One region of the Paenibacillus sp. D9 genome, then DNA from elsewhere that is predicted to be linked to it. Evidence: predicted binding sites of a transcription regulator. Region 1 holds the regulator's gene; the other holds the start of a gene.
What was found. Region 1 encodes LexA, which represses DNA repair genes until DNA is damaged. Its sites were predicted from a motif close to CGAACATATGTTCG; they were not measured.

Region 1 (15,507 bases):
CGCGATCACAACGATGGCGATAGCCATCCCGACCGGGGTCAAGGTGTTCAACTGGCTCTTCACCATGTTCCGAGGGAGAATCAGCTTCCAGAGTCCGATGCTCTGGACGATGGGCTTCATTCCTTGCTTCCTGGTCGGGGGAGCGACGGGCGTCATGCTCGCCGTCGCACCGGCAGACTTCCAGTACCACAACAGCTACTTCCTGATCGCCCACTTCCACCAGGTGCTCATCGGCGGCGTCGTGTTCGGCTACCTCGCCGGCATCTACTACTGGTGGCCGAAGCTGTTCGGCTTCAAGCTCGACGAGAAGCGCGGACGCTGGGCGTTCTGGACATGGAACATCGGCTTCTACGTCTGCTTCTTCCCGCAGTACTTCCTCGGCCTTGACGGCATGACGCGCCGCGTCTACACGTACGGCTGGGACCGCGGCTGGGCTGCGCTCAACTTCACGAGCACGATCGGCGCCTTCATGATGGGCATCGGCTTCCTGTTCCAGGTATGGCAGATCGCCTACAGCGTCCGCAAGGGCGAACGGGCAACCGGCGATGCATGGGGCGGCAACGGCAGAACGCTGGAATGGTCGATCCCATCTCCGCCTCCGGTATACAACTTCGCGGTTGTGCCTCAGGTGAAGCATGCCGACGACTGGTTCCATGTGAAGGAAGACAAGGCGAAAGGAATCGAGCGTCCGAAGCAGCAGCTGGAGCCGATCCATATGCCGAAGAACTCCGCCATTCCATTCGTCATGGCAAGCTTCTTCTTCCTCGTGGGCTTCGGTTTCACGTTCCACTGGACCTGGATGATCATCGTCGGCGCACTGGGCGTCTTCGGCAGCCTGTTCGCCCGGTCATTCAGCTACGATGTGGATTATTACATTCCGGTCGATGAGGTCATCGAGACGGAACGGAAATTAGGGAGGTCGTACTAATGCAGCAGCATATCGTCTCTCCTGAGGTCCACGAGCATCATACCCAGGAACAGGAGTCGCTCAAGACAGCGGGCTTCTGGCTGTTCCTTGTATCCGATACTCTGCTGTTCGGCACCTTGTTCGCGACCTATGTCGTCCTGGTCGGCCATACGAACGGCGGACCTTCGGGCAAGGAGCTGTTCGAGATTCCGGGATTCGTCGCCTCGACGTTCCTCCTGCTTACGTCCAGCTTCACGAGCGGCCTGGCCGTTCTCCAGATGCAGGCCAAAAAGCTGAGCGGCATGATTTTCTGGCTGATCATGACGCTCCTGCTCGGAGCGGCGTTCCTTTACCTCGAGGTCACGGAGTTCGTGAACCTCGTCCATGAAGGAGCGAACATCGGCACGAGCGCATTCCTGTCGGCGTTCTTCACCCTGGTCGGCACCCACGGAATCCACGTTACCGTCGGCATCTTCTGGTGCATCGGGCTGATCTTCCAGCTGCGCAAGCACGGAATTACAACGGTAACGAAGCGCAAGATTTCGAACTTCAGCCTGTACTGGCATTTTCTCGACGTGATCTGGATCTTCCTGTTCTCCGTCGTTTACCTCATGGGGGTGATGTAGATGAGCCCGCATTCCGATTCCCACGGCCACGGACATGGCCATCACGAGGAGCATAACCACGGGTCGCTCAAGTCTTATACGATCGGATTCATCATCTCGATCATACTGACTGTCATCCCGATGCTCGTCGTATTCAACGGCCTGATGTCCCGGACGGGGACGCTGCTCGTCATTCTCGTCACAGCGATTCTGCAGCTTCTCGTCCAGCTTTTCTTCTTCATGCATATCAACGAAGGCGAGAAGCCTCGGTACAACGTCATGGCGCTGGTGCTCGGCTTTGTCATCGTCATCACGATCGTTGCCGGCTCCGTATGGATCATGTCGTTCAACTCGGTCGTCCAATAAGATCGTTCCTGTCCCCGCTCCCAATCCGGAGCGGGGATATTTTCTTTTGAAGCGGCTGTTTTCGCCTTGACATGGCCAAGGCAGGTTGGTCTTATTTGGCGTTACCGCTGGAGATGGACAGTAAGATGTGGTAAGCTGTCAACTAAAGGAAACACGGAAAAAAGGCAGGGGCGAACCGAGCATAGTCGCAGCGCCATTGCCGCATCTTAAGGGAAAGGGTACGTTCCATATGAAACGAAAATTTTCGGATCGGGCCAACTGGCGGCGTATCCTGCGCAAAAGCTACACTTGCCTGACGCTTGACGGAGAGGATTTCAGAGGGCTGGTCACGTTTTACCGGATTCACGACCTCCGGGAGCCGCTCTGGAAGGAGTACAACGGACGGAGGCTCTGCCTGGCCGACCGGGGCTATCTCTGGATGCAGCATTTTCCCCGCGGCGAGCACTTCGTCGTCACGACCATGTTCGACGACAAGGGCAAGGTCGTGCAGTGGTACATCGATATCTGCAAGACGCAAGGCCTGACGGACCAGCAGGTTCCCTGGTTCGACGATCTTTATCTGGATATCGTCGTGCTTCCTACGGGAGAAGTGTTCCTGATGGACGAGGATGAGCTGGAGGATGCGATCCGCGACGGCGATGTGACGCGCAAGGAAGCGGCGATGGCCCGGAAGACGGCTGGAAGGCTGCTTGCCGCCATCAAGAACGGCCGCTTCCGCTACTTTACGCTCAGCCTGCGCCACCGCAAGACGCTGGCCGAACGAATGGGCGAGGTCAGCGAATCATGAAGGCGGCAGAGGCGGGGACGAACAAGCCGAAGCCGACAAAAAAGACCGGGACGGCGAAGAAGCCTGCCGCCCGGCGCAAAAAAAACCGACATGGCGGCCTGCTGGGCCGCCTTGTGCGCGCTTGCCTGATTGTCGGGGCTCTCGGCGTATTTGCAGCGGGGTACCTGTTCTGGCAGATCACGCATTATTCTCCACCCAATCCTGTGCCGCAGCGGGAGGCTGGAATCGTGCTCGGAGCCGCTCTCTGGAACGATGCGCCGAGCCCTGGACTCAAGGAGCGGCTGGATCAGGCGCTGAAGCTGTACCAAGCCGGGAGAGTGCAGAAGCTGATCGTCTCCGGAGGTCTCGACCGCAACGGCTCCAAGCTCACCGAAGCACAGGGGATGAGAGTCTATCTCGTTTCGCGCGGCGTGCCCAAGGATGCCGTCATTCTCGAGAACCGGGCGACAAGCACATACGAGAACCTGGTGTTCAGCCGGAAGGCCGGCGAGGCTGCCGGCATCAAGTCCTATCTGATCATTACGCATGAGTATCATGCCTCCAGGGCGCTCGACATGGCGCGGTTCCTCGGGTTTCCCGACCCGGTCGTAAGCTCCGTCAAATCCAAAGTGCTCAACGCAGCAGCCAACGAAACCCGGGAGACGCTTGCGTACGGCAAGTGGCAGCTGGACAAGCTGCTCATGCTGGTCGGGCTCAAGTCCGCATGAAGGCCGTTAGCAACCGTTCATAGTCCGATCTGAAGTCTGTCTGATTCTGTTAATATGGCTCTGCTGTCCCGAATACAATTTGTAGAGCCATTCAATTGCAGGAAGGACAGGTGATGCCGCGGATGAACGGACACGCCGCTTCGGGACATCAGGGCGCAAGGCCCTCCCGCCAAATAAATGTCGTGCTGCGAAGCCATGAGACGTACGGTCTCGGAGCATCCTCCGCAGCCGCCCAGCAGGTCGATTATCCCGAGCCTGCGGGAGCGGCCAGGCAGGCTCCCGCAGCCGATCCCTATGCCGAAATCCAAAAGGAAATGGAGCATATGGTCGGCATGGAAGGGGTCAAATCGCTGATCTATGAAATCTATGCCTTGCTCCTGATCAGCCAGATGCGCTCGGAAGCCGGGCTCTCTGGCGGAGCGCAAGTCTATCATATGATATTCAAGGGCAATCCCGGCACCGGCAAGACGACGATCGCCCGCATCGTCGCCAAGCTGTTCCAGAAGATGGGCCTGCTGTCCAAGGGACATCTCATCGAGGTCGAGCGGGCGGATCTTGTCGGCGAATACATCGGGCATACCGCGCAAAAAACCCGCGATCTCGTGAAAAAGGCGCTGGGAGGCGTCCTGTTCGTCGATGAAGCCTACAGCCTGGCGCGAGGCGGGGAGAAGGATTTCGGGAAGGAAGCGATCGATACGCTCGTCAAGGCGATGGAGGACTATCGCAGCCAGTTCGTCCTCATTCTGGCCGGCTACCCGCTCGAGATCGAGCATTTTCTTCTAACGAATCCCGGACTGCCTTCGAGATTTCCGATCCAGATCGACTTTCCCGACTACTCGGTGGACCAGCTCATACAGATCGCTGAGCTGATGGCCAAAGACCGGGACTATTCCTTGCTCCCTCAGACCGTCTTCAAGCTGAGGAGCCATCTGATGCAGGAAAAGACGGCTACGCTCTATTCGTTCAGCAATGCCCGCTATGTCCGCAATCTGATTGAAAAATCCATCCGCCACCAGGCCGTCAGGCTCCTCAACCAGTATGCGTCGGCCAGTCCCGGCAGGCAGGAGCTCATGAGCATCCGTCCGGAAGACATGCGCTGGGAGGGAAAGGTCAAGCAGCCTGGTGAACTCGGATAAGGCGAAAGGAGCTTCGCAAAGCTTGGATACGACAACCTATGAAACGGATCATGGCGTGCCCGACAGGGCCATTCTCGTCAGTCTGGTCACCCAGGAGGCGAAGCGCGGCCCTTCGGATCCGGAGCATTCGCTCGAAGAGCTCGCCAACCTGGCCGATACGGCCGGCGTCGAAGTGCTTGCGACTGTCATTCAGAACAAGGAAGCGCCCGATCCCAAATGGCTCGTCGGCAAAGGCAAGGTGGAGGAGATCCGCGCCGTCAAGGAAGAGCTCGGAGCGACAACGATCATTTTCGACCAGGAGCTGTCCGGTGCGCAAGTGCGCAATCTCGAACAATCGCTTGATGCCAAAATCATCGATCGGACCCAGCTTATTCTCGATATATTCGCCGGAAGGGCGAAAACCCGGGAAGGCATCATCCAGGTCGAGCTCGCTCAGTTGAGCTACCTGCTGCCGCGCCTGTCGGGACACGGCAAAAATCTGTCCCGCCTCGGCGGCGGTATCGGCACGCGCGGGCCGGGGGAGAGCAAGCTTGAGACCGACCGGAGGCATATCCGGGGACGCATCTCCGATCTCAAGGCCCATCTGCGGGAGCTGACGCGCACCCGCGAGCTTCACCGGGAGCGGCGCCGCAAGACGGGCGTAACCCAAGTCGCGCTTGTCGGATATACGAACGCAGGCAAGTCGACGCTGATGAATGAGCTTACGCTCGCCGACGTGCTGGTCGAGAACCGGCTGTTCGCAACTCTGGACCCGACCTCCCGGGTTCTGGTCCTGCCAAGCGGCAACGAGGTCGTGCTCACGGATACGGTAGGCTTCATCCAGAACCTGCCCCATGATCTTGTAGCCGCGTTCCGCGCCACCCTGGAGGAAGTCGCGGAGGCGGACCTGATCCTGCATATCGTGGACAGCTCGTCCCCGATGCGGCGCGAGCAGATGCGGGTCGTCGAGGAGCTGCTGCAGCAGCTCGGGGCATCGGACAAGCCGCTCCTGCTCGTGTATAATAAGAAGGATCTGGTCGGAGGAGCGCTCAGAAGCCTGCTTCCGTCCAGCGGTCCTCGGCAGCTGCTCATCAGCGCCTACGACGCTGCGGACCGGAGCCGTCTGCTGCAGGCGATTCAGGACGAGCTTTCGGGGGAAACCCGGTCGTTTGCCTTGCCGGCCGACCGCGGGGACCTGATCGCGCTTGCCTACCGTTGCGGCGAGGTGCTGGAGCGGGAAGCGGACGGAGACGTCCTATGGCTGACGGTGGAGCTCAACCGCGCGGATTACGAAGTGAACGGACATCAGCTGGAGCCTTACCGCCAGTCGCGGACCAGCGCCGGAATTACGACACAGCAAGGAGACTGAATACAAGTTGGACAAGCTCATGAAGCTTGCGCAGGCGGCAGAAAAAAAGGTTCAATCCCGATTCGCGGAACTGGATCTCGTCGCCGAGCGCAATCAATGGAAGGTCATCGAAGCGTTTCAGAAGCATAAGGTCAGCGATTTTCATTTCAACGGATCCACCGGCTACGGCTACAACGATCGGGGGCGCGAAGTGCTCGATCTCGTGTATGCCGACGTCTTCCGGTCCGAGGCCGCTCTCGTGCGGCCTCATTTTGCGTCCGGCACGCATACGATCAGCACGGCGCTGTTCGGACTGCTCCGTCCCGGGGACGAACTGTTATACGTGACCGGACGTCCTTACGACACCTTGCACAAGGTTATAGGCAAGCCCGGCGACGGCACCGGATCCCTTCAGGATTGGGGAATCCTCTACAAGGAGGCGGCGCTGGCGCCGGATGGCGGCGTCGATTGGGAAGCGGTGGAGACGCTCATCACGGAACGGACCCGCGTCATCGGCATTCAGCGCTCGAGGGGCTACGACTGGAGAGCTTCGTTCACCGTCGATCAGATCGGAGAGATGGTCCGCCGAGTAAAATCCATGAAGCCGGATGTGCTCGTCTTCGTCGACAATTGCTACGGCGAGTTCACGGAGTTGTCGGAACCGACCGAGGTCGGAGCCGATCTCATCGCAGGATCGCTTATCAAAAATCCCGGGGGCGGACTTGCCGCGACAGGCGGATACATAGCAGGCAAGGCCGATGCCGTCCAGGCTGCCGCCTACCGGCTTACGGCGCCCGGCATCGGCTCCGAGGTCGGAGCGATGCTGGATACGCTGCGCGGCATTTATCAAGGCCTGTTTTTGGCGCCGCATCTCGTCGGACAGGCCTTGAAGGGCAGCGTGCTGTCGGCGGCGATGTTCGAAGAGCTCGGGTTCGAAACTTCCCCGGCCTGGAACGATCCGCGCACGGATCTCATTCAGGCGATCCGATTCGGCTCGCCCGACGCTCTCACGGCATTTGTGCAAGGCATTCAGGCTGCGGCTGCTGTCGACTCGCATGTCGTGCCGGAGGCATGGGACATGCCGGGGTACGAGCATCCGGTCATCATGGCGGCCGGCGCGTTCATCCAGGGAGGAAGCCTGGAGCTGTCTGCCGACGCGCCCATCCGCGAGCCTTATATCGCCTACATGCAAGGCGGATTGACCTACTCCCATGTCAAGTACGCCTTGCTGCAGTCGCTTCAAAGACTGGAGCAGCAGGGTATTATTGTTAGTTAAACTTACACAAGAACCTAACATGACTTGACACCTTTATGTCGCGCGATTACAATAGGTTCATAACTTATCGCGATTGGAAGGTTGATGTGAACATGGCTGACGATATACGCCGCAATATGGCTTTGTTTCCGATCGGAATCGTGATGAAGCTCACGGACCTGACCGCACGCCAAATCCGCTATTACGAGCAGCATGAATTGATTGTCCCGGCGCGCACCTCGGGCAACCAAAGGCTGTTTTCCTTTAACGACGTGGAAAGGCTGCTGGAGATCAAATCCCTCATCGAGAAGGGAGTCAACATCGCCGGAATCAAGCAGGTGATGAACCCGGTCTCCAAGGAATCCGAGGATGCGACCATCATGACGGAGATATCCGAAGTGAAGCGCCGCGAGCTCAGCGATTCCCAGCTTCGCCTGCTCCTGAAGCAGCAGCTGCAAGAGAAGCGTCCTGGCAAAGCATCGCTTATCCAAGGCCAGCTGAGCCGCTTTTTCCCGAACAAACGCTAGCCATAACCTATTTTATGATGTGAGGAGTAGATACGGTGAGTTACAACAAAGAAGATATCATGCGCATCGCCAAGGAACAGAACGTCAGATTCATCCGTCTCCAATTCACGGATCTGCTGGGCACGATCAAAAACGTCGAGATTCCGGTCAGCCAGCTTGAGAAAGCTCTCGACAATAAAATGATGTTCGACGGCTCCTCGATCGAAGGTTATGTCCGTATCGAGGAATCCGATATGTATCTTTATCCCGACCTCAGCACTTGGGTCGTATTCCCGTGGGTTACGCAGGATCGCGTCGCCCGCTTGATCTGCGACATCTACATGCCGGACGGCACGCCGTTCGCCGGCGATCCCCGCGGCATTCTGAAGCGCGTGCTCAAGGAAGCCGAGGAAATGGGCTTCACTGCGATGAACGTAGGTCCTGAGCCCGAATTCTTCCTGTTCAAGACGAACGAGAAGGGCGAGCCGACGACCGAGCTCAACGACCAGGGCGGTTATTTCGATCTGGCGCCGATGGACCTCGGCGAGAACTGCCGCCGCGAAATCGTGCTGACGCTCGAGGAGATGGACTTCGAGATCGAGGCCTCCCATCACGAGGTCGCTCCAGGCCAGCATGAGATCGACTTCAAATACGCGGACGCCATCAAAGCGGCCGATCAGATCCAGACGTTCAAGCTCGTCGTCAAGACGGTCGCCCGCCAGCACGGCCTGCACGCGACCTTCATGCCGAAGCCGCTGTTCGGAGTCAACGGCTCCGGCATGCACTGCCATCAGTCGCTGTTCCGCGGCGGAGAGAACGCCTTCTACGACGAGGACGATCAGCTGGGACTCAGCCCGACGGCGCGTTACTACATGGCCGGCCTTCTGCGCCATGCCCGCGCGATGACCGCCATCACCAATCCGACCGTCAACAGCTACAAGCGTCTGGTGCCGGGTTACGAGGCGCCGAGCTACGTCGCCTGGTCGGCAAGCAACCGCAGCCCGATGATCCGCATTCCGGCTTCCCGCGGCCTCAGCACCCGCGTCGAAGTGCGCAACCCGGATCCGGCCGCGAATCCATACCTGGCTCTGGCCGTCATGCTGAAGGCCGGCCTGGACGGCATCAAGAACAAGCTGCCGCTGCCGGCTCCGATCGACCGCAACATCTACGTCATGACCGACGAAGAGCGTCTGGAGGACGGCATCCCGAGCCTGCCGGAGGATCTTCGCGAAGCTCTGAACGAGCTGCTGCGCAGCGAGATTATTACGGAAGCTCTCGGCGACCACGCCCTGGCGCATTTCTACGAGCTCAAGGAAATCGAGTGGGACATGTACAAAACGCAGGTGCATGAGTGGGAACGCGATCAGTACCTGACTCTGTACTAAGAGAGGAATCCCAGTAGTATCAAGGGATTGTAGAGATTTTTATCGGGGGGCATTTTCAAGGAATCAGTGTATTATTTCTGGCTGCCCCCCGTTTGCCCCCGAACTTCAAAATTGTTGAGGATGCCCTTGGTGAAGGCTTCGAACTTCTCCATGCTGGCATCCTCTATTTTTTTGGAGATGTGGGCATAGATGTCCGAGCATTTCTTGGATGACCTTCAATTGTGGTATCACCCTTTAGTGCTTCAGCTGCTGAAAAGAAAAACTATCCTTTTTCTTATGATTTTTCTACAGCGATTTATACAGATATGTTGAGACATACGGTGGTAATACTACTTTTGATGCGACAAGTAAAATGCCTGCTTATCCATCAGTTACTTTTAATGCATTTAATGGGACGTTACTGGATGAACCATTCTGAAATTTTTAGTGCAAAGCTGTGTACTTGGTCAACAGCAAAAGTCTTTTCCCTGAAGAAGAAACGTGTAAGAAGTGCGGAGCGCCTATGGTCCGGCGGAAAGGACCGAAGAGCGATTTCTACGGCTGCAGCAAATATCCGAAATGTAGAAGCATTGCTCAGTTTGAAGTGAGCCGATGAAATAGCCTCTGGCCTTGTGGTCGGCGGGCTTTTTTGTTCTAGGCAATGTTAAATCTTAATGTTGATTTTCAACCTAAAGAAAACCGCCCTACATGGGGGGCGGTTCATTGAGCTAACGTATCCCGTTGTTCAATAGGACATGGCTGCGTTAAATATCGAATAATCCTCTGCCAATCAAGTTTGCAGTAACCGGCTTCTTTCCGATTTCTCGTGACCATATAGACAATTGACCGATGTGGTGGATTTCGTGGGCGATCACGTGCCGCATTACTTCGCCGTATTTATGGGATTCCCGTTCCCCTTCATCCGTGATATCAATCATCATGCGGTCTTCCAAACTATCCTTCCAATCATACACAAATGGAGCGAGTTCCAAGTGGCAACGGCCTGAAAAATCTTTTATTTGCTGCAAGCTTGCCACTTCCTCAAACTGAGGGATTGTAATCGCTTTTTCTTGTATACCACCGCATATCCAGCCATACTCGACTGCCACAATGTGATACAGAGTGGAAAGGATGTACCCTATGCCGCCGGTGCGTCTTTTCATCAACTCTTCCTCGCTCACTGTATCGCACCAGTCAAACCAATCTTTGCGAACTTGCCAGTTATACTCGAATAGTTTCAGCATGTCGTGGCCTCCTGCGCACCTTAAACTTTGTTACTCCTACCATTCGATAAATAATAGCGTTATCCTGTCTATTAGCTTAACGACAGAAGGAGCAGCTGCGGTGTCGGCAAACTGCTCCTGAATCGCTGAACTAAAGTTCTCCGTTAGTCACCCTAAATACGGTTCATGCGGTTCTTAGCCACATTGGCTCTTCGAATGATAAATTGTTTCTGTCCCATATGATGAGAGTGCCAGTGATTGCAGGCTCCTGTGCAAAGGTCACGTTTCCGATGGATGTGTTGAGTATAAACCTTCTAACAAATACGAAATGGTTGGACTGGACCGATTTGTTTCTTACAGAACAAATGATTTGATTTTATTTTATTTGAAGGAATAAAAAAGTTGATCCTGAAGGGGATCTCCGGACATAAGAAACCAAGCTTGACCTGACCGGGCCTAAGGGTGTGGAAAGGAGTACAACTCAACCTTCAACCGAAAGTCAAACGGACGCTCTTCAATACCCATATCCAAGCTCGATTTGACTTTTCTTGTAGGAATAAAGCTTTAATAAATGGAATAGCTTGCAAATAAAGATACATCCTATGAGCGATTCCACAACAAGAGGGGAGTGTACATTAATGGGAAGATTACCGGGTCCTCCAGGTCCTCCAGGACCGCAAGGACCGCAAGGGCCTCCAGGACCAACAGGACCGCAAGGCATTTGTCTGCCGTGTCCTACTGGACCTGCAGGTCCAGTAGGAGCAACGGGGCCAACAGGTCTAGCAGGGCCAACGGGAATAGGGACAACTGGAGCTATCGGGCCAACAGGCCCTGCGGGCGCGACGGGAGCGACTGGACCAGGAGTTGGGGCAACAGGAGCAACGGGAGCAACAGGCCCGGCCGGAACCGCAGGAGCAACAGGAGCAGCAGGAGCAGCAGGAGCAGCAGGGGCCACAGGAGCAGCAGGAGCTACTGGAACCACAGGAGCAACAGGCGGAGTACTCGCTTTTTCAGACTTTTTCGCCTTGATGCCACCCGATAATGCTGCAACAGTCGCACCGGGTACTGATGTCAGCTTTCCTCAAAATGGGCCAACAAGCGGTACTGCCATTACACGAACAGGTCCAACTACATTTAACCTGGCTGCGATTGGAACCTATCAGATTCTGTTCCAGGTGAGTGTGACCGAGGCGGGGCAACTCATATTGACACTTAACGGCGCCGATCTCGCGTACACGGTAGTTGGGAGGGCAACGGGCACATCGCAGATCGTAGGCACGGCCCTTGTCCAAACGACAGTGATAAATTCTATCCTCACGGTTCGTAATCCAGCCGGGAACTCAACTGCATTAACGATAACTCCTCTTGCTGGTGGAACCAGATCCGTCTCTGCACATCTTGTCATCATTCAGATTGCTTAAGTTAATTTTCGTTGTAACATATATAGAAAGCCCGCTGAACTTACTAGTCGGAGGGCTTTTTTTTTGTTTACAGCTACGTTTGTGCAGCAGGAAATACTGGAGTGAAGAGCCTGCCTGCCACTGTGGTTCCAGCAGCGAATCAGCGTAATCTATTTAGGTGATGAAAAGGATTGAAAAGATGAAAATTGCTTTTTAATTTCTCCCTTTTTCCCCTACCCGGACACCGATATAATACAGGTAATGGATTGGACAGGGGAGAGAATGAAATGATGAGAATTATGTTGGATGACTTAAACGGGCCTGATGTCCGGGCTTTGATCGGGGAGCATCTCCGGGGGATGGCCGAAAATTCTCCTCCTGAAAGCATTCACGCGTTGGACTTGAATGAATTGAAAAAGCCGGAAATCACTTTCTGGAGCGTCTGGGAAGAGGGGGAATTGCTCGGATGCGGCGCTCTCAAGGAGCTCGACGCCAGCCATGGCGAGCTCAAGTCCATGAGGACGGCTTCGAGACATTTGCGCAAGGGCGTTGCCCGAAAGCTTCTTGATCATATTATCCAGGAAGCCAAACGAAGGGGTTATGCTCGAATCAGCTTGGAGACAGGCTCCATGGATGCCTTTGTTCCGGCCCGCGATTTGTATGCGTCCTTCGGCTTTATCGAATGCGGGCCGTTCTCTGGCTATGAGGAAGACCCAAATAGCGTATTTATGACAAAGCAATTATGAGAGAGTGCAGATCAACCCAATAAGCTTTGACGGCGGCTGTCCGATCGGACAAGCCGTTTTTTCTTGTTCTCGGACAATCTTAGGGCGGCATAGGCTCATACTCATAGGCATCTTGCCGGAACATTCCGGTTAGGATTCGTTAACAGGGGGGAAGAGCGTGGCCAGACAATCAAAGCCGAGAGCTGGGGTGTCAGGGCTTGTGCTCGCGCGGACAGCCTCCAGCATGCTGCCGCTTTATGCCCGGTTCGTTCGAAGCCGTCCATTCGCCGAGGAATGGAGCGCTGCAGTACGAGCGGCGGATCTCGATACGCTGTTGAAGCTGTTCAAGGAGGAGGCTCCGCTTGCGCCGGTCAATTCGTTCAGTACGAACGGCATCGGATTTTTCGTGGACTTCAACTATCCACCGCCTGTTCGAGCGTACACGAATGCGACGACCATTCCGCCCGGAACGGCGCAATTCGCTTTTTCGGCAGCTGTGCTCCGCAGGCTATCGGCGGCCGTGCTGCCGCTCTACCGGAAGCTGGCCGGCAGCGGCACCTTCGCCAAGGAGGCGGCGGTTCTGATACGAAGCGGGCAGGAGGAAAGATTCCGCCGATTGATCAGGCCCTATGTGCGAAGCCGGTACTTGACCGGAGTTCATCTTGAATCCTCGGGATTCTACATGAGCTTTCAATACCCGGGCTCCAAGCATATTTACCTGAACGAGTTTTTCCACGAAAAGTTTCGATGACAATGCGAAAAGCAGCGAACAACAGTGAAAAATAAGAACCTTTGAAAAACAAACGCGCACTCTGTCAGAGTGCGCGAAGGGGTGAATAAAGCCGGATATGGAGGGGTAATGGAAGGGACTTCCTATTGGCCCAAAAGGGACATGCCTCAGTGAAGATTGCGGAACAATCCGATTACCTTGCCGAGAATCGTCACATTCTTGAGCCGGATCGGCTCCATGGAGGCGTTCTCGGGCTGAAGCCGAATATGGTCGCGTTCCTTGTAGAACGTCTTGACCGTCGCTTCGTCATCTTCCGTCATGGCTACGACGATATCGCCGTTGCTGGCGGAAGGCTGCTGGCGGACGATGACGTAATCGCCATTATGTATGCCCGCTTCGATCATGCTCTCCCCGACGACGCTCAGCATGAACACCTCGTGATCGCCGACATAGTCAGCCGGCAAAGGGAAGTACTCCTCGATGTTCTCGGTCGCCATGATCGGCACTCCGGCCGTTACCTTGCCGACGACGGGAACGCGGCTGATCGAGACGGGAAAGGGCAGCATGGCGGCATCGTCGCCGTCGAGAATCTCGATGGCGCGCGGCTTGGTAGGGTCTCGGCGGATCAGGCCCTTCTTCTCCAGGCGGTCCAGATGGCCATGCACCGTGGAGCTGGATGCCAGGCCTACCGCCTCGCCGATCTCACGTACTGAAGGTGGATAGCCTTTGTCCCGGACTTCGTTCTTGATGAAGTCAAGAATGGCCTGCTGGCGGTTGGACACTTTAGACATCGCAATCACTCCAAAACTAGAAATTAGTAGAAAGAAATATGTAGGCAAAGTATAGCACAGAACCCGAGTTCGTACAAACATAAGTTCGAGAAACAGCCGTTCGCATAGGGCGATTCCGATCGGCGAACATACGTTCCAAATAAGCGTTGACCAAAACAAATGTTCGTGTTATTCTGGGAATAAGAACAAACGTTTGGGGAGTGAACGGTCATGATGACTTTATCTGGATACAGCACGCCGGAGCGAGGCTCTGAGGCAACGGTCCGCAGGCAAGTGAAGAAGCAGGAACATCATTATCTCAAGGAATGCTTCCGTCCCGGAGCAGTTCCCGGCGATTCCAGATTCATCCCCCGTTCCTCCGCTGTCTCGGCAAGGACAGCCGGGAGCAGACGTCCGCGCCGCCTGCTTCCATATGCAGCGTCAATCCTCCTGTTCCTTCTGGTCTTCTCCAGCTTTTGGGGATTTTCCGGAGCGAGCTCTTCTGGAATCGCCCCCGCAGCTGAGGGCGAGCTGACCGTCACGGTGACGAGCGGAGACACTCTCTGGTCCATCGCCGGGAATTCCGGCCTTTCCCATGACATCAGGCGCAGCGTCTTCATGATCAAGCAGCGCAACGGCCTGAAGGATTCCGATCTGCAGGCGGGTCAGACCTTGATCATTCCCAAGCAATCTTGAACGGCTTCTTTTAGGCCTCGCCCGTTTTGAGAGTCTAATTTCATTTCGATAGATATCAGCCCCGGGAGACATCGCCGGGGTTTTTTGGCTTTCTTGACAAGCTCTTCTCCGTAGTTCAAAGTTAGAAGGAAACGTCAATGAACAGAGGTGAACGACGAGTGGATATCGATGCCTTGATCGCAAGGATCAACGAGCTTTCCCGCAAGCACAAATCTGTCGGGCTGACGCCTGAGGAAGTCATAGAACGGACGCAGCTCAGACAGCAGTATCTGGCCAATTTCAAGCGCAATTTCAAGCAGCAGCTGGACAACATTGAATGGGTGGATGACGAGAACAAGGGGGGCCAATAAAATGGAATACCGATTGCTCGGCAAAAGCGGGCTAGCCGTCTCGGAGCTGTGTCTCGGAACGATGATGTTCGGCAATACGACGCCTGAAGAAGAAGCGGCTCGCATGATCCACCATTTTCGCGGCGAGGGCGGCAATTTTCTGGATACGGCCAACGTCTACGCCGGCGGCAGATCGGAGGAGATCGTCGGACGGGCGATCGCAGGCAATCGGGACGAATATGTGCTGGCCACCAAGGTCCGCATGCAGACGGAAGAGCATATCAACGGAGCCGGACTGTCTCGCAAGCATATCGTTCAGAACGTGGAAGCGAGCTTGAAACGGCTCGGCACCGATTATATCGACCTCTACCAGGTCCATGTATGGGATCATGCCACTCCGCTGGAGGAGACGCTGCGCGCCCTGGACGATCTCGTCTCCGCCGGCAAAATCAGGTACATAGGATGCTCGAACTACTTGTCCTGGCAGATGATGAAGGCGCTCGCGATAAGCGACAGCCGGGGATGGTCGCGCTTCATCAGCGTGCAGCCGCAATACAGCCTCCTGAATCGCGAAATGGACCGCGAGATGGTGCCGCTCTGCCTGGAAGAGAACGTCGGCATCATTCCATGGGCGCCGCTTGGCGGGGGCTTCCTGACCGGCCGTTACGGACGCG
Region 2 (15,507 bases), 430 kb from region 1:
ATTCGATCGAGGGAAGCGCCGCACTGGACAACGAAGCGGGACTCGCCGTCGGCAACGCCCTTGAACAGGACGGCATCCGCTATATTCTGCTGCCCGGACCACCGATGGAGATGAAGCCGATGTTCGAAGGCCCCGCGACAAGCTGGATCCTTCAGGAATACGGCCGTGGAGCGGCGCTTCACTCCCGCATTCTCCGATTTGCCGGCATCGGCGAATCCAAGCTGGAGCATGAGCTGATCGATCTTATCGAAGCCCAGACCGATCCGACGATCGCTCCTTATGCCAAGGAGGGAGAGGTGACGATCCGCCTGTCGTCCAAATCGCCGGATGAAGCGGAGGCTCTGAAGCGGATCGACGATATGGCCGCGACGATCCAGTCCAGGGTCGGCAGCTACCTGTATGCGCAGGAGGATATCCCGCTGGAGGAAGCCGTTCTGCGGCTTCTGCGCGACCGCAGGCACAGGCTCAGCAGCGCCGAGAGCTGCACGGGCGGGCTGTTCGCCGAGCTGATCACCTCGAGGCCCGGCAGCAGCGGAGAGTTCCTGGGAGGCATCGTCACGTACACCAATGCGCTCAAGCATCGGCTGCTCGGCATTCCGTTGGAGATGCTGGAAGGCGCGGGAGCGCCAGGGGCGGTAAGCGAGGCGACGGCAGCCTTGATGGCCCAGCGGGTGTCCGAGACGACCGGCAGCGACTGGGGCGTATCCATAACGGGCGTGGCGGGTCCGGGAGAGTCCGAGGGCAAGCCGGTCGGACTTGTCTACATCGGCATCTCGCGCAAGGGCATGGAAGCTTCCGTATACACGCTGCAAGCCGGCGGCAGCCGGGAAATGGTGCGGCTGCGCGCAGCCAAGCACGCCTTGTACCGGCTGTGGACGCTGCTCAAGGAATCCTGATCCGCCGGGCGTCCGGATGAACATGCCGGCCGCAGCGCCCGCTCGGCTCCGGCTGCATTCCGGGTGCTCTTGTCTGGGCATCGGGAATGGTCTACAATGGAGACAGTTAACGGAAGAACCGTAGCTTGCATTTCGCAGCTACGGTTCTTTTTTGTCCGGACGCCGCTGCGGATACGGAGGTGGCGCCGCGGACAAAAAAAGCGAATGTATGTTCGAAAAAAAGCTTGGCAAACGAATGCAAACAGGCTATGATAGAACTATAAAATGATGAATGAAGGATGTGGATCTCTTGTCAGATCGCCGCGCAGCTTTAGATATGGCTCTCCGCCAAATCGAGAAACAATTCGGAAAAGGCTCCATTATGAAACTAGGCGAGTCCACGCATATGACCGTTGAGACGGTTTCCAGCGGTTCCCTCGCATTAGATATCGCACTCGGCATCGGCGGATTTCCGCGGGGCCGCGTCATTGAAGTATACGGTCCGGAATCCTCCGGCAAGACGACGGTCGCTCTCCATGCGATCGCGGAAGTGCAGCGCACGGGCGGACAAGCCGCCTTCATCGATGCGGAGCATGCGCTCGATCCGCTTTATGCGAGCAAGCTCGGCGTCAACATCGACGAGCTGCTGCTGTCCCAGCCGGACACCGGCGAGCAGGCTCTCGAGATTGCCGAGGCACTCGTGCGCAGCGGCGCGGTAGACGTCATCGTCATCGACTCCGTCGCCGCTCTCGTGCCGAAGGCCGAGATCGAAGGCGAGATGGGCGATTCCCACGTCGGCCTTCAGGCGCGCCTCATGTCGCAGGCGCTGCGCAAGCTGTCCGGCGCCATCAGCAAGTCGAAGACGATCGCGATCTTCATCAACCAGCTTCGCGAGAAGGTCGGCGTCATGTTCGGCAACCCGGAGACGACTCCCGGCGGCCGCGCCCTGAAGTTCTACTCCAGCGTTCGTCTCGACGTGCGCCGCATCGAGAGCATCAAGCAAGGCAATGATGTCGTGGGCAACCGCACGCGGATCAAAGTCGTGAAGAACAAGGTGGCGCCTCCGTTCAAGCAGGCGGAGATCGACATCATGTACGGAGAAGGGATTTCCCGTCAAGGCAGCATCATCGACATCGGCGTCGAGATGGACATCGTCAACAAGAGCGGCGCTTGGTTCAGCTACAACGGCGACCGCCTTGGTCAAGGCCGCGAGAATGCCAAGCAGTTCCTCAAGGACAACCCTGCCGTAGCGGATACGATCGATGCCAAAATCCGCGAGGCGCATAACCTCAATGCGGCCGCCGAACGGGCAGCCGCCGGAATCAATCCTCCTGCAGAGGAAGATGAAGAGCTGGACGAGCTGGAGCTGGACGTTTAAGCCGTCCGGCGAGCATTCCGGGCCAATTTTACATTGAATAGACCGGCCTGACAGGGAAGCACCTCTGAATCGTTCAGAGGTGCTTTTTTGCTCAAGCCATCCGATCGTGGATCAGGGAGGAGGCATCATATGCAGGACAGCAGCGAGAAAGTCGTGACCAAGGTAGAACCCGATTCCCGCAAACGTTCCTATTACTGGATCTGCCTGGATGGGAATGAAGAGCCGGAGTTTTCCGTCCACGAGGATATACTCGTCAAGTATAGATTGCTGAAAGGAAGCGTGCTCAGCAGCGGGGAGCTGGAGGCGATCCAGTCGGAGGGAGACCGGTATAAGGCTTATGCCTCCGGGCTGTATTATGCCGGATTCAAAATGAGGACGGCCAAGGAAATGGCGGATTATCTGAAACGCAAGGAATATATGGAACCGGATATCCGCTATGCGATCGACCGGCTGCAGCAGGAAAAAGTCATCGATGACCGCGATTATGCGAGAATGTACGCCGCCCAGAAGGTGAAGAGCAGCCAGAAAGGGCGCCGGCTGATCCGTCAGGAGCTGGAGCAGCGCGGGGTGTCCAAGCTGACCGCTGGAGAGACGATCGAGGCGCTCGATGCCGGGGCTGAGCGGGAAGCGGCTTTCAAGGCCGCAGCCAAGAAATGGCGGAGCCTCAAAGGAGAGGATCGCGATAAGCGGCTGAAGCTGACGGGATTTTTGCTGCGCCGCGGTTTCCAGGGCGATCTGGTCCGGGAGGCCGTGCGGCATGTGTCGTCAGGAGAGGAACTGGAGACGGAAGCGCTCTGGCTTGACAATTGAAATTGCGTAAAGCTACAATAATAGTGCATCCGCGAGTGAAAGGGATGTATTTCCTTTCGTAAATGGATTCAAGTTTATAAGTCTCCATTCTACAGTCTTAGACACGGTTTGGAACCGAATCGCAACAACTGAATATCATTCCCGGCTTATTTTCTGCCTTGGTGAATGCAACGAGGAGGTGAACAAGATGAGCCCCGTTATTTGGTGGATCTTGATCGTTCTCGTTGTTGGCGCGATTACCTTTGGGATTGGTTACTTCGTCCGAAAGTCGATTGCCGAGGCTAAGATTTCCAGTGCAGAGCAGGCTGCCGTCCAGATCGTCGAACAGGCGAAGAAGGAAGCGGATGCCCTGAAGAAGGAAACGGTGCTGGAAGCGAAAGACGAAATCCATAAACTCCGTTCTGAAGCGGATAAAGACATTCGGGAGAGACGCAATGAGAATCAGCGTCTCGAAAGACGGCTGCTGCAAAAAGAGGAGTCACTGGATAAAAAACTAGAAGCACTCGAACGCAAAGAAGAATTGGTAGCCAACAAGGAGAAACGAATCGAAGAAACACAGGATCAGATCGACTCCATCTACAGACAGCAACAGAGCGAGCTCGAACGGATCTCCGGCCTGACCACGGAGGATGCCAAGACCATCATCTTCACCAACGTGGAACAGGAAGTCCGCCACGAAACTGCCCAGATGATCAAGGAAATCGAGCAGCAGGCAAAAGAAGAGGCGGACAAGAAGGCGCGAGACATCATCTCGCTGGCTATCCAGCGTTGCGCCGCCGACCATGTGGCGGAGACGACTGTATCGGTCGTCACGCTGCCGAACGAAGAAATGAAGGGCCGGATCATCGGCCGCGAAGGCCGCAACATCCGCGCGCTGGAAACTTTGACGGGTATCGACCTTATCATCGACGATACGCCGGAAGCGGTCATCTTGTCCGGCTTCGATCCCATTCGGCGTGAAATCGCCCGCACCGCACTCGAGAAGCTCGTTGCGGACGGACGGATTCACCCGGCCCGCATTGAAGAGATGGTGGAGAAATCCCGCCGCGAGGTGGACGAGCGGATTCGCGAGTATGGAGAGCAGGCCACTTTCGAAGTGGGCGTGCACGCCATCCACCCGGATCTCATCAAGATTCTCGGCCGCCTGAAGTACCGGACGAGCTACGGCCAGAACGTGCTCAAGCACTCCATGGAAGTCGCTTACCTGACCGGGTTGATGGCCGCCGAGCTTGGCGAGGACATCACGCTGGCCAAGCGCGCCGGACTGCTGCATGACATCGGCAAGGCTCTTGACCACGAAGTGGAAGGCTCCCACGTCGAGATCGGCGTCGAGCTGGCCCGCAAGTACAAGGAGCATCCGGTCGTCATCAACAGCATCGCGTCCCATCATGGCGACTGCGAAGCGACCTCCGTCATCGCAATGCTGGTCGGAGCGGCAGACGCCTTGTCTGCAGCGCGCCCAGGCGCACGCCGCGAGACGCTGGAGACGTACATCAAGCGTCTGGAGAAGCTGGAGGCCATCTCCGAATCGTTCGACGGCGTCGAGAAATCGTACGCGATCCAGGCCGGACGCGAAGTCCGCGTCATGGTGCAGCCGGAGAAAGTCGACGATACCGAGGCGTTCCGCCTTGCCAGAGACATCACGAAAAAGATCGAAGGCGAGCTCGATTATCCGGGACATATCAAGGTCACGGTCATTCGGGAAACCCGCGCGGTCGAATACGCCAAGTAATACCGTGGATCATCCCGCTCTCCGGAGCGGGATTTTCTTTGTAATCCGAAGGAGGCAAGTCATGCTGAAAGTCATGTTCATCGGAGATATCGTCGGCAACGTCGGCCGTACGGCGCTGCGCAAGGCGCTGCCCGCTCTCCGGTCCAAATATAATCCCGACATCATTATCGTGAACGGCGAGAATGCAGCGGCCGGCAGGGGAATTACGGCCGCGATCGCCAAGGAGTTTTTTGACTGGGGCGTCAACGGCATTACGATGGGCAACCACACCTGGGACAACCGGGACATCTTCGAGTGGATCGACGATGAGGAGCGGATCGTCCGTCCGGCCAACTTCTCGCCTCAATCGCCCGGCCGCGGAGCGGCGGTCATCAAGGCGAACGGCAAGAAGCTCGGCATCCTGAACCTGCAGGGCAGGACATTCCTGCCGCCCAATGACGATCCGTTCCGCGTGGCGGACGAGCAGCTGGAGCTGCTGCAAGAAGAAACCCGCTGCATCATGGTCGACTTCCACGCGGAGGCGACTTCCGAGAAGATCGCGATGGGCTGGTATCTTGACGGCAGAGCGAGTCTCGTCGTCGGTACGCATACCCATGTGCAGACGAACGATGACCGGATCCTTCCGGGCGGCACCGCCTATCTGACCGATGTCGGCATGACCGGGCCGATGGACGGCATCCTCGGCATGGAGCGGGGCGCTGTGCTGCATAAGTTCCTGACCGGCCTTCCGTCGAGATTTGTCGTCGATGAAGGCGACTGGCATCTGCACGGACTGCTCGTCCAGATGGACGAAACGACCGGGCAGGCTGCAAAGCTGGAGAAAATTCGATTGACCGAGACCTCTCTAGCGATGTACTGATAAGAACGGTGGCGAATCCTGGAGACGGCTATCGGAATGGAAGCAGGAATTTTTTGTCCCCTCTCGAATAGGTATGGAAGTAGTGTAGAGCCGCAGCTACCCATCATTCCCGAGGAGGTACTTTCCATGGAAGTATTAAAAGTTTCCGCTAAGTCCAATCCAAATTCCGTCGCAGGGGCACTGGCTGGAGTTCTAAGGGAACGTGGAGCTGCTGAGCTGCAGGCGATCGGGGCTGGAGCCATCAATCAGGCGATCAAGGCGGTCGCGATCGCCCGAGGCTTCGTCGCTCCCGGCGGGGTGGACCTCATCTGCATTCCCGCTTTCACCGATATCGTCATCGATGGCGAAGACCGCACAGCGATCAAGCTGATCGTAGAGCCGCGCTGAAGACCGGACAACTTATTCGATTCGACCTGTTTACGGTGTAAGCAGGTTTTTTTGCGTCCATTTACAGCCATGGATTCATATCATGCAAGAGCAAGAAACGGAACAGGAGGCTGCAGCGCCATGAAACACCCTGTACTCGGAGTCGCGGATCTGCATTGCGACGTGCTCAGCAAGCTGCTGAGTCATCCGGAGCTCGACGTCTGCCAAGCGGCTGGCGGCTCCGGCAGCCGGCAGCTCGACGTGACGCTTGACCGACAGCTGGCAGCGGGTTATATGCTTCAGGCCTACGCGATCTATTTGACGGAAAGCAGGCCGAAGACATTCGACGCCGTTCTCAGAAGCATCGACCTCTTTTACGAAAAGATCGTCTCCAATGATGCCTACCGGTTCGTCGCGAGCAGGCAGGATCTTGAGCGCAGCCTTGCCGAACGCCGGATCGCCGCCCTCCTGACGCTGGAAGGAGCGGACGGGCTGGAAGGAGACTTCGCGATGCTTCGCATTGCGCGCAGGCTGGGAGTCCGCTTGCTTGGCCTGACCTGGAACTATGGGAACTGGGCGGCCGACGGAGTCATGGAAGAACGACAAGGCGGACTCACGGAGAAGGGACGGCAGCTGATCCGGCATTGCAACGAGCTCGGCATCATTTTGGATGTGTCGCATTTGACGGAGACAGGGTTTTGGGAACTGGCGGACCGGACCGAGAGGCCGTTCATCGCCTCGCATTCCAACGCGAAGTCTGTCTGCGCCCACCCGAGAAATCTGACCGACGATCAGATTCGGGCGCTCATTGCGATGGGAGGAAGGATCGGCATGACCTACGTGCCTTATTTCGTCAGCAGCGCGGAGCAGGTGCATATTGACGACATCCTTCGCCATATCGAGCATATATGCGCTTTGGGAGGAGAGAAGCACATCATGCTCGGTTCCGACTTCGACGGCATCGAGCTTTACGTGGAGGGTCTTCGGCATCCCGGCGACGTCCGCTCGCTGCGATCCGCTCTCGTAAGCGAGTTCGGAGCGCGGCAAGCCGCGGCTTTTATGAATGGAAACGCGATTTCCTTCCTTCTGAGCGAGCTGCCGGGGGACTGAGGCATCGGGCAACTATCAGTATCTGTTATAGGTTCCATCGGATTCCTGTATGAGAACTTTTCTCGATAATGCCTTGCATTTTTAAAGGTGGAGGCATAAAATTTATGGAGATTGTGAAAAAGGTCTCATAGCAGATGAGGAGTTGGACGCAAGTGATCAGTCAGCTGTCTTGGAAAATAGGAGGCCAGCAGGGCGAAGGCGTGGAGAGCACCGACCGGATTTTCTCCACCGCTCTGAACCGCCTCGGCTATTATTTATACGGGTACCGTCATTTCTCCTCGCGGATCAAGGGCGGACATACCAATAACAAAATCCGCATCAGCACATCTCCCATCCGGGCCATCTCGGATGATCTCGATATTCTTGTCGCGTTCGACCAGGAAAGCATCGATCTCAACGCGCCCGAGCTCCGTCCCGGCGGCGTTGTCGTGGCGGACGCGAAATTCAATCCCGCCTTGCCGGAAGGAAGCGACGCGCGCCTGTTCGCCGTGCCGATCACATCGATTGCCGAAGATCTGGGCACCTCGCTCATGAAAAACATGGTGGCCTCCGGCGCATCCTGGGCGCTGCTCGGCCTTCCGCTCGAGGTGTTCAACAAAGCGGTCGAAGAAGAATTCGGCCGCAAAGGCCCGGCGATCGTCGAGAAGAACGTCGAAGCCGTGAAGCGCGGCGCCGAATTCGTGCTGGAGCAGGCGGGAGGTCCGCTCGAGGAGTTCGCTCTCGAGCCGGCCGACGGCAAGCAGAAGCTGTTCATGATCGGCAATGAAGCGATCGGCCTCGGCTCGGTTGCCGCGGGCTGCAGGCTCATGAGCGCTTATCCCATCACTCCGGCATCCGAAATCATGGAATACCTGATCAAGAAGCTGCCAAAGTTCGGCGGCACGGTAGTCCAGACGGAAGACGAGATCGCGGCCGTGACGATGGCGATCGGCGCCAATTATGCCGGCGTGCGCACGATGACGGCATCCGCCGGACCGGGCTTGTCCCTCATGATGGAGGCGATCGGCCTCGCCGGAATGACCGAGCAGCCGCTCGTCATCGTCGATACGCAGCGCGGAGGACCTTCGACGGGACTGCCGACGAAGCAGGAGCAGTCCGACCTCAACGCCATGGTCTACGGCACGCATGGCGAGATTCCGAAGGTCGTCATCGCGCCTGCCTCGATCGAAGACTGCTTCTACGACATGGTGGAGGCCTTCAACATCTCGGAAGAATACCAGGTGCCGGTCATCGTCATGACGGATCTGCAGCTGTCCCTCGGCAAGCAAAGCTGCGAGCCGATCGACTACGACCGCATCGAGATCCGCCGCGGCAAGCTGCAGCGCGAGCTGCCGGAGCTGGAGCAGCATCAGCTGTTCAAGCGTTACGAGCTTACCGAGGACGGCGTATCTCCGCGCTCGCTGCCTGGCGACAAAGGCGGCCTGCATCATGTGACCGGCGTCGAGCATGACGAGACGGGAAGGCCGTCGGAGAGCGCCGTGAACCGCAAGAACATGATGGACAAACGTCTGGGCAAGCTGGCCTCCCTGCAGATTCCGGAAGCCATCCGCGTCGACGCTCCCCATGAGAAGCCGCGCCTGCTGATCGTCGGCATGGGGTCTACGGGCGGAACGATCGATGAAGCCCGCTCGCGCCTGGAGAAGGACGGCATCACGTCCAACCATGTGCAGGTGCGCCAGATCCATCCGTTCCCGACGGAGCAGCTCGCTCCCTATCTGGACCAGGCATCCCAGGTCATCGTCCTGGAGAACAACGCCACGGCCCAGCTGGCTTCGCAAATCAAGCTGCACTGCGGATACGCGGACAAAATTCGCAGCGTGCTCAAATACGACGGCAATCCATTCCTGCCGTCCGAAGTGTACGAAGCATCTAAAAAGGAGTTGACCCCCGTTGGCAACATTTAAAGAGTTCCGCAACAACGTCAAGCCGAACTGGTGCCCGGGCTGCGGCGACTTCTCCATCCAGGCTGCGATTCAGCGCGCTGCCGCCAACGTCGGCTTGGAGCCGGAGCAGCTGGCCGTCATTTCCGGCATCGGCTGCTCGGGCCGGATCTCGGGCTACATCAACGCTTACGGCCTGCACGGCATCCATGGCCGGGCGCTCCCGATCGCGCAAGGCGTCAAGCTGGCCAACCGCGAGCTGACCGTCATCGCTTCGGGCGGCGACGGCGACGGATTTGCGATCGGCATGGGGCATACGGTCCATGCGATCCGCCGCAACGTCAACATGACGTACATCGTCATGGACAACCAGATCTACGGCTTGACGAAGGGGCAGACGTCGCCCCGCAGCGCCGAAGGCTTCAAGACGAAATCGACGCCGGAAGGCTCCATCGAATCCGTTCTGTCGCCGCTCGAAATCGCCCTGTCGGCAGGCGCGACATTCGTCGCCCAGTCGTTCTCCAGCGATCTCAAGCAGCTGACCGCGCTCATCGAAGCCGGCATCAAGCATGAAGGCTTCTCGCTCATCAACGTGTTCAGCCCATGCGTAACCTTCAACAAAGTCAACACCTACGACTGGTTCAAGGAGAACATCGTCAACCTGGACGGAACCGCCGGAGAAGGATACGATCCTTCCAACCGCCTCGCCGCCATGACCAAAATCATGGAGACGAACGGTTTGGTTACCGGCCTCATCTACCAGGATACGAAGCGCCGCTCGTACGAGAACCTCGTCAGCGGATTCCAGGAGCAGGGTCTTGCGAATCAGGACCTCAAGCTCTCCCGCGAGCAGTTCGACAAGCTTTTGAAGGACTTTGTCTAGGCTTGTCCGTCATCGTTCAGCCCGGCCGTTTCCCCATTGGGGAAGCGGCCGGGCTTTTTCAGCATTTTTACTCTTATCGGTATGGCTGCCTCAGTCAGCGGGTTGATCCCGGCATACCCTAATGTAAAAAGGACGGTTGCCTGAAGCATGAAGCGATCCGGAAAAAAACGTTCCCTCAAAGCGGATGAACGGAGGCAAAGACAGCTTCAAAATCAGCTGATCCGAAAAACCGTCCGTCAAGTCATGAAGTCGATGAGGTCGAAGGCGCACGCATTTGCAGCCCCTGTCCGCCCAAGCCGGCTCCAGGGTTCAAGCCAGCTCCAGAGCCCAAGCCTGCTCCAAGGCCCAGCCCCGGTACAAGGCCCAAGCCTGACCCGATACCCGCGTTTTTCGATGTCCCCGCCGGATTATAAATCCATGAGAGTTCTCCTCGTGTCCATGCTGCCTGCCGACCTATGGAGGGTGGAGCCTCTGCTCGCCGAGCATGTGCGCCTGTTCGCCAAAGAAGTCATACCAATGAAATATTCTGAAAAGGATTTTTGCGCCCAAATCGTGGACTACCAGCCCGATGTGCTGATCATGGCCGGCAGCGAACAGACGCTCACTCCGCTAGCAGCGACTTTTTTGAGGGGAAGCGACATCAAGAAGGTATGGTGGATGACGTCAATCGAAGCCGCGAGTCACGCCGATCAAAGGCTGCTCCAGGCTTTCTCCGCAATCTTTGTCCCGCAGGTTGAAGATGCGGAGGCACTGTCCAGGCTTGGAACAAAAGCCGGGGTGCTTCCCTTTGGCGCGGATCCAGCGCGGTTTTACCAACGCCATGTGGACGAACGGCATGCATCCGGGCTGCTCCTGGTAGGTCAGTCAACGCCGGCAAGACGGCAATGCCTCTCCGCTATCCGCCAGGGTCCATTGGAAGGCGGCAGAATTCTCGCTATGGGCAAAGGCTGGGAAGGCTGTCCGGGCGGTCGAAACCGCGGATTCCGGAGTTCCATCGGAGCTTTATTATAACGGAGCCGCCGCGGCAATCAACTGGGAGGAAGACACCGCAACGATGCTGGAGATGGCGGCTTGCGGCACGCCGCAATTCATCTGGCTTCCGGATGCCGCTTCTTCCGTGATGGCGCCCGGAGTAGACATGATTCCATTCGCCAAGGAGGAAGAGCTGCCGCGGCTGATCCATCATTACTGGCACAATCCCGACAAGAGACGAGCGGTAGCTACCGCTGCTCTGGAACGGAGCCGGTATGAATATTCGTATGTGCAAATATCCCTGAAGCTGCTCAAAGCCGCGTATCAGGCTTAGGAGGATCGTACAGGTGAAGCTGATTGCCTATCTGCTTCCTCAATTCCATCCTATTCCGGAGAACGACCGGAGCTGGGGAAAAGGGTTCACCGAATGGACCAATACGCGTAAAGCCAAACCGCTTTACGCCGGACATGAGCAACCCAGGGAGCCGCTGCATGATTATTATTATGACCTGACCTCCCCTGAAGCGAGGGAGTGGCAAGCTAGCCTGGCGGCGAGGTTCGGCATTTACGGCTTTTGCTATTATCATTACTGGTTCAAGGGGAAAAAGCTGCTGCAGCAGCCGATGGAAGAAATTTTATCGATGGGCACGCCGAATTTCCCTTTTTGCTTTTCCTGGGCGAACGAATCCTGGACGAAGAAATGGGACGGCGGCGACAAGGATATCATCGTGGAGCAGCAATACGGGACCGAATCGGATTGGAAGGAACATTTCAACTATTTGTTGAACTTCTTTCTCGATCCGAGATATATCCGAATAGACGGCAAGCCGGTCTTTCTCATTTACCGTCCTGGAAATATGCCTTGCTGGGAGGAGATGCGCCGTTGCTGGAACCGGTGGGCAGAGGAAAGCGGGCTCCCAGGCTTGTACTGGATTCGTACGCTGGGCGGATTCCCGGTGCCGAAGCAGCACGGATTCGACGCCAGCGTCGAGTTCGAGCCCCATTATACCTTTGCCACCAGCCCGAACAACATCCAGTGGAGAAAATTCGACATCAATAACGGCTATCATCATGTCTTCGACTACGACCAGGTCTGGAATCTGATCTTGAACAGGTCGCGCCTCAGGGAAGGGGAGCCGATCATGCCGGGAGCCTTCGTCGGATGGGACAACACGCCCCGTTTGAAGTCCGGAGGCCAAAGCTGCGTGGGCGGAAGTCCGGAGAAGTTCGGCTGGTACTTGAGTCGTCAGATCAGACGGGCTGCCGAAGTGTACAAGAGCGATTTCCTGTTCATCAATGCATGGAACGAATGGGCGGAGGGAACCTATCTGGAGCCGGATAAGCGCCATGGCGATCTCTATCTCCAGGAACTCCGCAAGGCGGCGGAGGAGGCGGGATCGCAGGGCAGCGGCCCGCGGATCTATAACCGCTGAATTCCGAGCGCCGGCACGGCGCCCGATACGTCGACGAACAGGACATAGACGGATCCGTCCGATCCGGGAAGCACAAGGCCGGGCTGAGCTGCGGAGCCGGAGCTGTAATAGTTGACGGCCGTCGGGGAGGAAGCGATGCCTGGAGCGGAAGGAAGAGCATCGATGATGAGACGGCTGAATACCGACACCGTACCGCCGATCGCAGCGGATCCCTCTACATCCAAGTGGTTCAGGATGGTCTGGCTACCGTTGACTTGAAGGCCCTGGGCTATCGTCTGGTTGCCGTCTACCTGCAGGTCGTTCTGGACGGTCTGATTGCCGCCTACCAGCAGGGCGCCCTGCACGGTGCAGCTGCCGGTCACCTGGACGCTGTCAAACGTTGGCATCTGTCTTCACTCCTAATCTATCGGATGCTCTATTCTATGAATGGCCGTATAGATAGGATCGTGCCGTTCGCCCAATGTTGCGCAAATTGTAAAAAAGGTCATTCGACACGGCTTCCGCCGATCCGTATAATGAAATCAGCGACGTCAGGCATACGCTCCTTCGTGAGCCGTATGCCTTTTCGCTTGAGCTTGCCCCATGAGTGGTAACGCCCTATATAGAGAACCTCCGGAAAGGATGAGACGATCATGAGCAAAACCGTACCTGTAGGCGTCTCCGCGCGCCATATCCACTTATCCCAGGAGCATGTCGAGGCTTTGTTCGGCCAAGGCTACCAGCTCACCGAATTCAAGCCGCTGTCTCAGCCCGGCCAGTTCGCGGCCAACGAAACGGTCGCGGTCAGCGGCCCGAAGGGCTCGTTCCCGAAGGTCCGCATTTTGGGACCCGCCCGCAAGGCGACCCAGCTGGAAATTTCCCGTACGGATGCTTTTGCGACAGGAATCAAGGCTCCCGTGCGCGAGTCCGGCAACATCAGCGGCTCCGCCGGCGTGACGATTACCGGGCCTGCCGGTGAAGTGACAATCGAGGAAGGCGTCATCGTTGCGGCGCGCCACATCCACTTCCATACCGACGACGCCGAGAAATGGGGCATCCAGGACCAGCAGCAGCTGAAGGTGCGGGTAGGAGGAGAGCGGGGACTCGTGTTTGAAAACGTGATCGCCCGTGTATCTCCGAGCTTCGCCCTGGACATGCATATCGATACCGATGAAGCGAACGCAAGCGGCGCCCAGACAGGCGATGCCGCCGAAATCATCGGCTAGAAGGAAGAAGCTGCGGCTGCCCGTGAGGGCAGTCGTTTTTTAGTGCCGACTTTGGTATAATAAAACCTTGGAATAACCTGCACGGGGGACCATAATTCTCTGGCCGCAAGGCGGATGAGACAGGAGCGATTGGCAATGGCAGAGCAGAACAGCACCGCGCCTTCAATGGCGGGAGTCAAGCATTCCAGCATTCACGATCACGGGCCGAACTGCCCGGTTGAAGTGTACGATACCCGGGATTTGCTCGTACGGGACGATATCATGAACAAGGCCCGCGAATTGGCGGGATTGATTTATTCTTCGGAGGAAGTCCAGGTGTTCCGCCGCGCGGAGAAGCAGATCCAGGGCAACGACCGGGTCCAGTCTCTGATGGCCGGCCTCAAGAAGAAGCAAAAGGAGCTTGTCGCTTTCGAGCAGACGTTCAAGAATTCGACCATGGTCCAGAAGATCGAAACCGAAATGGATCAGCTGCAGGACGAGCTGGACGGGATTCCGATTGTCGGCGAATTCCAGCAAAGCCAGGCCGATATCAACTACCTGCTTCAGATGGTCGTATCGATCATCCAGGATACGGTTGCCGAGAAGATCGCCCTCGACGGCGCGAAGCCCGAGGATCCCGAAAGCTGCGACGAATAGAAAGGAGACGATATCAATGAGGAATTTTGTCTACCATAATCCCACCCGGCTGTACTTCGGAGAAGGCCAGCTCCAGCAGATGGCCAAGGAAGCGGCTCAATTGGGCCCTAACGTGCTTCTCGTCTATGGCGGAGGCAGCATCAAGAAAAACGGCCTGTACGACGAGATCATGACCGTGCTCGGCGAAGCCGGCTGCAAGGTCACCGAGCTTGCCGGAGTCGAGCCCAACCCGAGGCTGTCGACCGTCCACCGCGGTGCCGAGCTGTGCCGGACGAACGGCATCGACTGGGTGCTGGCAGCAGGCGGAGGCAGTACGCTGGATTGCGGCAAGGCGATCGCGGCCGCGGCCAAATACGACGGCAGCTTCTGGGATATCGTCAGCCGCAAGGCTCAAGTTCAGGACGCCCTGCCGCTAGGCACGGTTCTGACGCTTGCCGCTACCGGCTCGGAAATGAACAGCGGCTCCGTCATCACCAACGAGGAAACCGAGGAGAAGCACGGCTGGGGCAGCCCGCATGTGTTCCCCCGCTTCTCCGTGCTGGATCCGGCCTACACGGCTACGGCTCCCAAGGATCACACCGTATACGGCATCGTCGACATGATGTCCCATGTGTTCGAGCAGTATTTCCATCACGATCCGCTCACGCCGGTCCAGGACGGCTTCTGCGAATCCGTTCTGCGGGCTGTCGTGGGCACTGCTCCCAAGCTGGTCGGAGACCTCGGCAATCTGGAGCATCGGGCGACGATTCTCTACAGCGGCACGATGGCTTTGAACGGCGTGCTCGGCATGGGTACGCTCGGAGACTGGGCGAACCATGACATGGAGCATGCGCTGTCTGCGGTTTACGACATTCCGCATGGCGGCGGGCTCGCCATTCTGTTCCCGAACTGGATGACCTATGTGCTGGACGACAACGTCGGCCGGTTCCGTCAGTTCGCCGTCAATGTGTTCGGCGTGGAGCCGGATGGCAGAAGCGACAAGGAGATCGCCGAAGAAGGCATCTCCAGGCTGCGGGAGTTCTGGACTTCCCTCGGAGCTCCGTCCAAGCTGGCCGATTACGGCATCGGAGAAGAGCGTCTGGAGGAAATGGCGGCCAAGGCGGCGCCAGGCCGTCAGATCGGCAACTTCCGCAAGCTGGACAAGCAGGACGTCCTGAATATTTACCGGTTGTCCCTTTAAGCCTATAAATGCAAAGAGCCGCGCTGGATGCGCGGCTCTTTGCATTTGTCCGGGTCCGGACGGGGGCTGCGGGATATGCCGGTCGTCAGGCCGCCTTGCCGGCTGAAAAGGCGCGGGAGCGGGACTTCAGCCGCATGACGGGCAAATAGGAGCGCAGAGCGACGGTAATAGCGGCAGCGGCGACATTT

Region 2: a site for LexA is predicted at 1,098-1,111, ahead of recA (recombinase RecA). Genes of this name have one in related genera too.

Annotation. Positions count from the first base shown of each region.
Region 1 is NZ_JZEJ01000001.1:731,801-747,307, forward strand. Features, by position in the region: gene VE23_RS03420 (cbb3-type cytochrome c oxidase subunit I) at 1-928, shown strand, start outside; gene cyoC (cytochrome o ubiquinol oxidase subunit III) at 928-1,533, shown strand; gene cyoD (cytochrome o ubiquinol oxidase subunit IV) at 1,534-1,878, shown strand; gene VE23_RS03435 (DUF402 domain-containing protein) at 2,108-2,665, shown strand; gene VE23_RS03440 (YdcF family protein) at 2,662-3,372, shown strand; gene VE23_RS03445 (AAA family ATPase) at 3,495-4,508, shown strand; gene hflX (GTPase HflX) at 4,531-5,856, shown strand; gene VE23_RS03455 (methionine gamma-lyase family protein) at 5,876-7,111, shown strand; gene VE23_RS03460 (MerR family transcriptional regulator) at 7,204-7,617, shown strand; gene glnA (type I glutamate--ammonia ligase) at 7,653-8,981, shown strand; gene VE23_RS27260 (topoisomerase DNA-binding C4 zinc finger domain-containing protein) at 9,484-9,576, shown strand; gene VE23_RS03470 (DinB family protein) at 9,725-10,204, opposite strand; gene VE23_RS03475 (GNAT family N-acetyltransferase) at 11,874-12,329, shown strand; gene VE23_RS03480 (hypothetical protein) at 12,487-13,059, shown strand; gene lexA (transcriptional repressor LexA) at 13,206-13,829, opposite strand; gene VE23_RS03490 (LysM peptidoglycan-binding domain-containing protein) at 14,040-14,504, shown strand; gene VE23_RS03495 (DUF896 domain-containing protein) at 14,642-14,854, shown strand; gene VE23_RS03500 (aldo/keto reductase) at 14,856-15,507, shown strand, end outside.
Region 2 is NZ_JZEJ01000001.1:1,165,397-1,180,903, reverse strand. Features, by position in the region: gene VE23_RS05485 (competence/damage-inducible protein A) at 1-896, shown strand, start outside; gene recA (recombinase RecA) at 1,186-2,253, shown strand; gene VE23_RS05475 (RecX family transcriptional regulator) at 2,383-3,063, shown strand; gene rny (ribonuclease Y) at 3,251-4,795, shown strand; gene VE23_RS05465 (TIGR00282 family metallophosphoesterase) at 4,860-5,654, shown strand; gene VE23_RS05460 (stage V sporulation protein S) at 5,781-6,041, shown strand; gene VE23_RS05455 (dipeptidase) at 6,162-7,130, shown strand; gene VE23_RS05450 (2-oxoacid:acceptor oxidoreductase subunit alpha) at 7,283-9,034, shown strand; gene VE23_RS05445 (2-oxoacid:ferredoxin oxidoreductase subunit beta) at 9,021-9,893, shown strand; gene VE23_RS05440 (hypothetical protein) at 10,326-10,904, shown strand; gene VE23_RS05435 (glycosyltransferase) at 10,948-11,199, shown strand; gene VE23_RS05430 (glycosyltransferase WbsX family protein) at 11,213-12,298, shown strand; gene VE23_RS05425 (hypothetical protein) at 12,286-12,684, opposite strand; gene pduL (phosphate propanoyltransferase) at 12,931-13,503, shown strand; gene VE23_RS05415 (RicAFT regulatory complex protein RicA family protein) at 13,639-14,139, shown strand; gene VE23_RS05410 (iron-containing alcohol dehydrogenase) at 14,156-15,319, shown strand; gene VE23_RS05405 (biotin transporter BioY) at 15,405-15,507, opposite strand, start outside.